Regions from separate parts of the Nonomuraea antimicrobica genome, predicted to be linked through region 1. Evidence: riboswitches for the same ligand, from Rfam matches in the RefSeq annotation. Region 1 holds a riboswitch; each other region holds the start of a gene.
What was found. Region 1 has a riboswitch for cyclic di-AMP ahead of ABD844_RS24705 (C40 family peptidase). Riboswitches for the same ligand answer to the same signal wherever they lie in the genome.
Positions count from the first base shown of each region.

Region 2: it holds a riboswitch for cyclic di-AMP, as region 1 does, so the genes downstream of both, ABD844_RS00160 (coiled-coil domain-containing protein) here and ABD844_RS24705 (C40 family peptidase) in region 1, are expected to answer to the same signal.
Region 3: it holds a riboswitch for cyclic di-AMP, as region 1 does, so the genes downstream of both, ABD844_RS16790 (hypothetical protein) here and ABD844_RS24705 (C40 family peptidase) in region 1, are expected to answer to the same signal.

Region 1 is NZ_BAAAZP010000090.1:155,054-158,318, forward strand. It holds gene serA (phosphoglycerate dehydrogenase) at 1-409, shown strand, start outside; gene ABD844_RS24700 (SSI family serine proteinase inhibitor) at 1,018-1,407, shown strand; gene ABD844_RS24705 (C40 family peptidase) at 1,526-1,930, opposite strand; cyclic di-AMP (ydaO/yuaA leader) riboswitch at 2,240-2,381, opposite strand; gene ABD844_RS24710 (3-isopropylmalate dehydrogenase) at 2,480-3,265, shown strand, end outside.
Region 2 is NZ_BAAAZP010000003.1:21,065-24,329, forward strand. It holds gene ABD844_RS00150 (DeoR/GlpR family DNA-binding transcription regulator) at 1-231, shown strand, start outside; gene galT (galactose-1-phosphate uridylyltransferase) at 228-1,307, shown strand; cyclic di-AMP (ydaO/yuaA leader) riboswitch at 1,376-1,519, shown strand; gene ABD844_RS00160 (coiled-coil domain-containing protein) at 1,526-2,512, shown strand; gene ABD844_RS00165 (MmcQ/YjbR family DNA-binding protein) at 2,534-2,887, opposite strand; gene ABD844_RS00170 (M50 family metallopeptidase) at 2,895-3,265, opposite strand, start outside.
Region 3 is NZ_BAAAZP010000067.1:17,468-20,732, forward strand. It holds gene ABD844_RS16780 (MDR family MFS transporter) at 1-1,009, shown strand, start outside; gene ABD844_RS16785 (DUF5302 domain-containing protein) at 1,059-1,259, shown strand; cyclic di-AMP (ydaO/yuaA leader) riboswitch at 1,421-1,555, shown strand; gene ABD844_RS16790 (hypothetical protein) at 1,734-2,447, shown strand; gene ABD844_RS16795 (alpha/beta fold hydrolase) at 2,515-3,265, shown strand, end outside.

The DNA.
Region 1 (3,265 bases):
CATCACGGTCGAGCTGGTGACCAGCTCCGAGAGCCCCGACTGGCGCAACGTGGTGACCGTGCGCGGCGTGCTCGCCGACGGGCGTACGGTCTCGGTGTCGGGCACGCTCTCCGGGCCTCGCCACATCACGAAGATCGTCGAGGTCAACGGCTACGAGATGGAGATCGAGCCGACGGCCCACCTGTGCTTCCTCACCTACACCGACCGTCCCGGCATCGTCGGCGTGGTCGGCCGGCTGCTCGGGGAGCACGGCATCAACATCGCGTCGATGCAGGTGGCCCGGGACGTCAAGGGCGGCAAGGCGCTCATCGCGCTGACCGTCGACTCCGCGATCCCCGCCGACATCGTCGAGCAGATCGTGACCGAGATCGGCGCCGAGAGCGGCCGATCGGTGGACCTGGAGGACTGACCTCCTTCTGTCCTTCCGTCCTGTCAGGGCCGTCACCCGATCCCGGGTGGCGGCCCTTTCTGTGTCTCATCATGCGAGATACTAGGACATCCAACGAGATGCCTCAGGTATTGTGGCTGTGATGCGCCAGGTTCTTGTACTCATTACCTGCCGCGGCGGGGCCTGTTAGGGCAGGTCGACGGCTCGCCGCGGAGATCGGCGCCGGTGTCGGCCAGTAAGTCCCTCAGTTAGACCCTCCGTCCGGTCCGTGACCCGGACCGCGAGATCGGGCTCGGTCGGATTCGCGACCGGAGTCCGGCTTCCCCTCCTTTGGAACGCATCCGCGAGAAGAGATGAGTCACATGTACGAAATGTATGCCTGGAACCGTGCCGAAGACCACGACGACGAGGCGGCCGAGGCCGTGCAGATCGCGCTGGACCGTCGCGACAACGGCGGCGCCCCCCAGAACTCCAGCCGGTAGGGCCCTGCCCCGTCCGTGCCGCTCCTGGTGACGCGGCGGCATGTCCGCACGTCAGGCCGGTGACAGGGGTACCGACACCTTCCCTCGTGGATACGTAGAGTGCTGATAGCGTCGCGCTTCGTATCCGTTCGAGGTGGAGGTTCCCCCATGTACGCTGCCCTGATCCGGCGCGCCGCCGCAGTCGCCCTGCCCGTCCTGGCCGGCGCGGCCCTGTTCGTCACCCCCGCCCACGCGCAGGCGGCCGAGCTGCACATCGTCAAGCACAACCTGCCCGCGGGCACCGCCGAGCGCTGGGTCCTGACGTGCCACCCCGACGACGGGACGCATCCCGACCCGTTCGCCGCCTGCGACCGGCTCCGCCGCATCGGCGGTGACCTGGAGCGGATCAGGTTCCGGCCCGACGTGCCCTGCCCGCGGATCTTCGACCCCGTCCGCGTCGAGATCAACGGCTGGTTCTACGGTCAGCACAAGCACTTCGACGAGCATTACCCCAACCCGTGCTTCGTGGAGAAGATCGCGAGCCCGATCGTGCCCTGACCGGGAGCGATCGCACCCGCGCCGGGGCCCTGATCGACGGGCCTGACCAGGGGTGAGGGAGCACGGGCGGCCCCGTCCGCGCACGGGGCCGCCCGTGGCTTTCCGCGCCGGCGGCCGGTCAGAGGGTGGCCGTGACGATGGCGTCGGCGGGGGTAGTGCGCTCTTCGACCACCTTCGCCCATTGGCGCACCCCCTTGGGGTCCGGCCGGACGGCGCCCACGAAGGCGGTTCTGCGCCAGTCCGAGAGCTTCTCCTCCTTCACCACGTCGCCCGAGTGCGGCGAGTGCACCATGTAGCCGGGCTTGGAGATCATCCCGACGTGGCCAAGGTCGCTGAAGAACACCAGGTCGCCGGGCTTGAGCTGGTCCCAGGAGATCTTCCTGGAGAACGCCGCGTACTGCTCGGTGGTGGTGCGCGGCAGTTCGATGCCGGCCGCCTCGTAGGCCCTGAGCATGAGTCCCGAGCAGTCGTAGCCGCTGTCGCTGGTGCCACCCCACACGTACGGGATGCCGCGCCTGTTCATGGCGAACTTGAGTGCCGTCTTCCAGGCGGGCTTCGGCGCGCTCTGCGCCCGGATGCGCTTGGTGTCCGTGACGGTCAGGGTGGTGGGGTCGTCGTCGGTGTCGGCTTTGGCCGTGTTGGCAGTGTCGGCAGTGTTGGCCGTGTTGTCCGTGTTGTCCGTGCGGGCCTGAGCTGCTGTGTCGGCCTGAGCTGCGGGGTCGGCCTGAGTGGCGGTGTCGTCCTGGGCCGTGGTGGCGGCCTGTGCTGCGGGGGTGGCCAGGATGAGTCCGGCGGCTCCCGCCGCCAGGACAATGGCGATGCGAGACAGAGCACTGTCCTTCCATGAGGCCGGCCGGGTTAGCTGACGGGCTCGGGCCTGGAAGACAGCCCTACGGCGGTGCCGATTCGCCCCTGGGGCTCACGTGGGTCCCCGGCTCCACGCAGCGGCTGCGTGGATTAGGCCCGACAAACACTAACGAAACGGTCAAGCAGTCGTAAACCCCCCAAAATCGGGCGTCCAGAAAATGAGATGCAGTGTTCGTCAGACGAGACGAGCCGGTAAGGTACCGCCATGGAGTCGCGTAACATCCGCCTGGCCGTCATCCCCGGGGATGGCATCGGCGCCGAGGTCGTCGCCGAAGGGCTCAAGGTCCTGGAAGCCGTGGGCACGAAGATCGAGGCCACGCACTACGACCTGGGGGCCGCACGCTATCACCGCACCGGCGAGACCCTCCCCGACGCGGTGCTCGACGAGCTACGCGGCTACGACGCGATCCTGCTCGGCGCCGTGGGCGACCCCAGCGTGCCGCCGGGCGTCCTCGAGCGTGACCTGCTGCTGCGGCTGCGGTTCGCGTTCGACCACTACGTCAATCTGCGGCCGGTCAAGCTCTTCCCCGGGGTGCGGACCCCGCTGGCCGGCGCCACGCCCGGCGACATCGACATGGTCGTCGTCCGTGAAGGCACCGAGGGTCTCTACGCCGGCACCGGCGGCGCGATGCGCCGCGGCACGCCGCACGAGATCGCCACCCAGGAGTCGCTCAACACCGCCTACGGCGTCGAGCGCGTGGTGCGTTACGCCTTCGAGAAGGCCCGGTCGCGCCCGCGCAAAAAGCTGACCCTCGTCCACAAGACGAACGTGCTCACCTTCGCCGGCGACCTGTGGCAGCGCACGGTCGACCGGGTGGCCGCCGAATACCCCGAGGTCACCACCGACTACTGCCACGTCGACGCGGCCTCGATGTTCTTCGTCACCCAGCCCGAGCGCTTCGACGTGGTCGTCACCGACAACCTGTTCGGCGACATCATCACCGACCTCGGCGCGGCCATCGCGGGCGGCATCGGCCTGGCGGCCAGCGGC
Region 2 (3,265 bases), on a different contig from region 1:
TTCACCACGCCCAACCTGCTGGAGTCGGAGACCGACAGAGAGCTGGTCACGGCGGCGAGCCGGCTGGTCGTCCCGGCCGACCACACCAAGTGGAACACGGTGGGCATCAGCACCATCGCCGAGCTGAGCGAGGCCGACGTGGTCATCAGCGACGCCGGGCTGCCCGAGGAAGCACGTACCGAGCTGGCCGAACGGGCCGGAGAACTGATCATCGCGGAGGGCTCGCCGTGAAGCGCACCATCACCCATCTGGCCGACGGCCGGGAGCTGATCTATTTCGACCGGCGCGACGACGCCGACCGGAGCGCGATCGACCGGCGTACGCTCGATCCCCGGCCGGTCGCCTCCGAGCTGCGCTACGACCCGCTGACCGAGGAGTGGATCGCGATCGCCGGGCACCGGCAGACGCGTACGTTCCTGCCGAGCGGCGGCACGGCCGAGTGCCCGCTGTGCCCGTCGTCGCGGACGCGGTCGTCGGAGATCCCGGCGTACGACTATGACGTGGCGGTCTTCGAGAACCGGTTCCCCTCCTTCTCCGGAAATTTCGGGGCCTATGGAGAGGCGGGCGGGCTTAGCGAGGTCCGTCCGAGGGTGGGGCGGTGTGAGGTGGTGTGCTTCACCTCCGACCACTCCTCCTCCTTCTCCCAGCTCTCCGACGCCCAGGTGGCGCTGGTCATGGAGGCGTGGGCCGACCGTACGGCCGAGTTGTCCGGGATCGACGGCGTGGAGCAGGTGTTCTGCTTCGAGAACCGGGGTGAGGAGATCGGCATCACGCTGGCCCACCCGCACGGCCAGATCTACGCCTACCCGTACGTCACGCCCAGGACCCGGCTGCACCTCGGCGCGGCGGCGCGGCACCGGGGGCCGGGCAACCTGTTCGCCGACGTGCTGGCCGCCGAGCGCGCGGCGGGGACGCGGGTGGTGGCCGCCAACGAGCTGTGGACGGCCTTCGTGCCGGCCGCCGCGCGGTGGCCGTTCGAGGTGCATCTCTACCCACACCGGCAGGTGCCCGACCTCGCGGCGCTCACCGAGGAGGAGCGGGCGGCGTTCGCGCCGCTGTACACCTCGGTGCTGCGGGCGTTCGACGGGCTGTTCGGGGTCGTGATGCCGTATGTCTCGGCCTGGCACCAGGCGCCCGTGCGTACCGGCAGGGAGCTGGCCTATCTGCACCTGGAGCTGTTCAGCATCCGGCGGGCGGCCGGCAAGCTGAAGTATCTCGCCGGGTCGGAGTCGGCGATGGGGGCGTTCGTCAACGACGTGCTGCCGGAGGAGGCCGCACGCATGCTCCGATCACAAGTAGATCACTAATAGATTTCTACTTAGGGTCGCATGACTCGTGATCTACCACTAATATCCCGATATGCACCGGCCGTAACAGCCGTTGCGGGCCTAATCCCGGGCGCCGCGCCCGGGAGCCGGGGACCCAATCGCACCCGGGGTGAATCCGCTCAGGCGGTAGGGAAACGCAGCTCCCATACCCGAACCCGTCAGCTAACCCGGCCGGCAGAGGGAGAGGAAACATCCACGTGGCGGCTTCGTCCCCCGCGAGTCTTGCCATCGGTCTCATCAGCGCCATCGCCGTCGCCGCCCTCCCCGCGGCCCCGGCCTCGGCGTCCACCTCACCGTCGATCAGGGTGTCGGCCGCCCCCAAGCCGACGGAGGCGCAGCTCCGCGCCCAGCTCAAAGAGCTGAACGCCAAGGTCGACAAGCTCATCGAGAAGTACAACCTCAAACGCGTCGAGCTGGCCAAGGCACAGGAGGCCGCCAAGACGGCCCAGGCCAAGGCGGAGGCCGCGGAGCAGGCCGTGACCACGGCCGAGCAGCGGGTCGCCGAGATCGCGCGCCTGCGCTACCAGACCGGCGACCTGTCGCTGACCTCCTTCATGCTCCCGACCGACGCGGGCAGCGCGGCCCTGCTCGAACAGCTCACCGCCGAGCAGCAGGCGGTCGTGGACAGCGTGGCCAAGGCCCGCGACGAGAAGAAGCGGGCCAGCGAGGAGGCCGCCGCGCTGGCCGCGCAGATCAAGTCCGACACGGCCGAGGTGGCCGGCCAGCGCGACGAGGCCGAGGACGTCATCAAGGACATCCAAAAGAAGCTGGAGGACCTGGTGCCGTACGGGACCGGGCGCAACTCCAACGGCTCCTGGGCGCCCGAGCTGCCGAACGGGTCCGACAACATCACCGCGCGGACCCGGCTGATGAAGGAGCAGCTCGACAAGAACTTCGCGCTGCCGTTCGCGGTGGGGTGTTTCCGCTCGGGCTCAAGCGGCGAGCACCCGCTCGGCCGCGCCTGCGACTTCATGATGAGCACGGGCGGCTCGATGCCCAGCGACGCCAACAACGCACTCGGCGACCGGATCGCCGAGTGGGCGCTGAAGAACAAGGACAAGCTCGGCGTCAAGTACGTGATCTGGAGGCAGCGGATCAACCAGGGCTCCGGCTGGAGCACGATGTCCGACCGCGGCAGCATCACCGAGAACCACTACGACCACGTGCACATCTCGATGTACTGATCGCGGCCCGCGATACGGAGGTCAGGGCAGGCGTTCGACGAGCGACTTGGGTGCGATGTGGCGGTAGGCGTCGGTGACGAGCTCCGCCACCTCGTCCCAGTCGATCAGCGGGACGTCGAGATAGACCCCCAGCCACCCCCGGTGCCCCACGTACGGCGGGCGGAAGAACCGCTCGGGCGCCTCCGCCACCAACTCCTCCTGCACCCCGGCGGGCGCGGCGCACCAGAAGGCCAGGCGGTCGTCGTGATGGTGGTCGGCGAACATCACGAACGTCTTCTTCCCCCGGACGAACCACGTCGGCTCCCCGTGGGAGAGCCGTTCGGTGGTCTCCGGCAGGGCCAGGCAGAGGGCCCGCAGCCGGTCGACGGTGTCCACCGCGGCCTCAGTTCGTCAGCGTGAGCGGGTTGACCAGGTCGGCGTAGACGAGCAGGCCCGCCATGATCATCATCACGATCGCGATCGCGTACGTCAGCGGCAGCACCTTGGCGATGTCCACGTAACCGGGCTCGGGCCGCCGCATGACCTTGGCGTAGGCCCGCTTGATGCCCTCCCAGAGGCCCCCTGCGATGTGACCGCCGTCGAGGGGCAGCAGCGGGATGAGGTTGAACATGCCGATCGCCAGGTTGAAGCCGGCCAGCAGGTTGACGAAGATGGCGATCTTCTTCTCGGTGGACAGGTCGGAGGCGAGGATCTCGCCGCCCATGCGACCCGCCCCGACCACGCCGACCGGGCCCTCGGGGTCGCGTTCGTCAC
Region 3 (3,265 bases), on a different contig from region 1:
GTACCTGGCGGGGCCGTTCCTGGGCGGGGTGTTCACCGACCACGCGAGCTGGCGCTGGGCCTTCTACGTGAACGTGCCCCTCGGGATCGCGCTGGTCGCCATCATCGTCTCGCGGCTGCCGCACCGGCCGGGCACCGGCGGCGGGCGGCCCGACTACGCCGGGATCGCGGTCTTCACCGTGGCCGTCAGCGCCCTGCTGCTGGGGCTGACGGAGAAGGGGCTCGACGGTCACACGTGGACCGACCTCCCCGTGGCCGGGCCGATCCTGCTGGCGCTCGCACTGCTGGCGGTCTTCGTGGCGGTGGAGCGGCGGGCGGCCAGTCCGATCATGCCGCTGGGGCTGTTCGCCAACCGCGGCTACACGCTCGTGAACGTGATCTCGTTCTGCACGGCCTTCAGCATGTACGCCGGGGTCGTCTTCCTGCCCCGCTACTTCCAGGAGGCGCTGGGGGCCGGTGCCACCGAGTCGGGCCTGCGGATCTACCCGATGATGCTGGGGATGGTGGCGGGCAGCGTGCTGATGGGCGCGCTCATGTCGCGGACCAGGAGGTACAAGCCGTGGCTGCTCGCGTCGCCGTTCCTGCTGGTAGCGGGCTCGCTGGCGTGCTCGGGGCTGGCGGTGGACAGCGGCGGTCTGGCGGTGGCGCTGTGGATGCTGCCGCTCGGGCTGGGCGTGGGGCCCATGTTGTCCGGGCTGACGGTGGTCGCGCAGCAGTCGGTCGAGCCCCAGTACATCGGCACCGCCTCGGCGAACCTGACCTTCTTCCGGCAGATCGGCGGCTCGGTGGCGCTGGCCGTCGGCGGCACGCTCTACACCTCGGAGGTCGCCGCGACCGCGCCCGTCCACGGTCTGGCCGCCGCGCACGCCTCCGCGGCCTCGGTGGTCATCCCGGCGCTCGGGGTGGCGGGCGCGGTGATCGCCCTGGTGGCGCTGGTGGCGCTGCCGAACAACCGGCTGCGTACGCCCGCCACGCCACAGTCCAAGGTCGAGGCCGGTTTCGCGTCGTGACCGGTGCCGTGCGAAGCTGTGACTTGTCCCCAATACCTTGGAGGTCCTCATGGCGGATACACCGGAGCCGGAAGTCAGCGAAACTCCCGAGGACGAGATGAAGCGCAAGTTCCGCGAGGCGCTGGAGCGCAAGCGCAACCAGCACGCGGGCTCGGGCGCGGGTGGCAGGGGCGGCGACCCATCGAAGATCCACGGGGCGCACGGTCCGGCTGCGAGTAAAAGATCGTTCAGGCGCAAGAGCGGCGGCTGAGGCTGGAATTCTCCGGGGGTACGGGATGCCGTGCCCCCTTTTTCTTCCCGGTCAAAGGTAGATCTTTTGTCCGATTCATGATGAAACGTTGGCAATGTCCGGTTCCGTCATTACAGTAATCGCCATTACCAGCCGGTGACCTAGTCCTTACCCAGAAGGGCAGCCGGCCGGCGCCGAATCCCGAACCCCCTCGGGAGCCGGGGAACCACCTCTTGGGGCGAATCCGGCCTGTGCCGGTAGGGCATCTCCACGCCCGAACCCGTCAGCTAACCCGGTAGGCGTGATGGAGAGGACATACCCCATGCACCAGCGCGTCGTACCCCCAGGCCGCTTGCTGACGGCCGCCAACTGAACGGCCCCCTTCCTCAGGTTCGCATCGTGCGCTCTGCGTAGTGAAACGCCCAGCGCTGTGCCCCGCTGCGCCGTTTTTCGGGCGCAACCTCCCTGTCCCCCCGTGAAGGGTGTTGCTGTTCCATGATTGCCTGTTTTGGTCTGCGTTCCCTCGCCATCCTCACCGCCCTCGCGGTCGGCGCGCTCGTCCTGGTCGGCACCGCCGCCCACGCCGACTCGGCCGACAACGAGAAGATCCTGCTCAAAGGCTCGACCACGGCCTCGTACTTCTGGGACGACTCCTCGGGCCGCGCCGGCGACACGGGCCTGCCCGCCAGTGGCAAACCGATGCAGAAGGGCCTGGCCGCGAGCCCGAGCTGGCCGCTCATGACCGAGGGCTACGTGGTCTACAAGGGCAAGAAGGCGCCCTTCTTCGTGGGCGACCGCGGGCCGGGCGAACCGTCGAACCGCGGGATCATGCTGGACCTCGACGCCAAGACGTTCGCCGACCTGACCGGCGGCAGCTTCAACTCCGACACCCTCGGCGTGGACGGCGTCGGCGGCCAGGGCCACATCGAGCTCGACTACGTGATCACCAAGTGGGGCGACGGGGTGGGCAAGAAGAACCACCCGGTGCCGTTCTCGACCGGCGCCTGGGCCGAGCGCGACAACAACCCGGCCACCCCTCCGGCCGACCAGGAGCCCCCGGCGGTCGACGGCGACGCGGACGGCGCGTCCGGTGACGGGGTGGAGAACCAGGGCGGTTCCGTGAGCACCGTGCTGGTGGCCGGCACCCTGACCGCCGCGGGCGCCGCGCTGCTCGGCAGCGACCGCCTCCGCCCCCTCCTCGTGCGCTGAGACTCCTTCCTCCGCGAGCACGGGCCTTGCTTTACGCCGCCCGGACCAGAATGACATTCTGGTCTCCGTGACGACCCGCGTAGCCGCGAACGGCATCGAAATCGCCTACGAGAGCTTCGGCTCTCCAGAAGGACGCCCGCTGCTCCTGATCATGGGGCTCGGCGCCCAGCTCATCCAGTGGGACGAAGCGCTCTGCGAACTCCTGGTGGAGCAGGGACACCACGTCGTACGGTTCGACAACCGCGACACGGGCCTGTCCACGCACCTGCACGACCTGGGCGTTCCCTCGGCGGGGGCGCCCGCGCCGTACCTGCTGGACGACCTGGCCGACGACACCGCCGCGCTCATGGACGCCCTCGGCCTGCCCGCCGCCCACGTGGTGGGGGCCTCGATGGGCGGCATGGTCGCCCAGACGCTGGCCATCCGGCACCCCGGGCGGGTGCTGACCCTGACCTCGATCATGTCCACGCCCGGCCCTTCCGTGGCCCCGCCCACCGAGGCCGCGGCGGCCGTCCTGACGGGCCGGCCGCCCGCCGACCGCGCGGCGGTGCTGGAGCAGGCCGTACGCACCTGGTCGACGATCGGCTCGCCCGGCTACGAGCTGGACCGGGAGAAGATCGTCGCGCGGGCCGGGCTGGCCTACGACCGCTGCTTCGACCCGGCGGGGACGGCGCGGCAACTGGCCGCCATCATGGCCTCGGGCGACCGTACGGAGCTGCTGGCCGGGGTACGGGTGCCCACGCTCGTGCTGCACGGGGAGGCCGACCCGCTCGTCCCGCCGGCCGGCGGCCGGGCCACGGCGGCGGCGATCCCGGGGG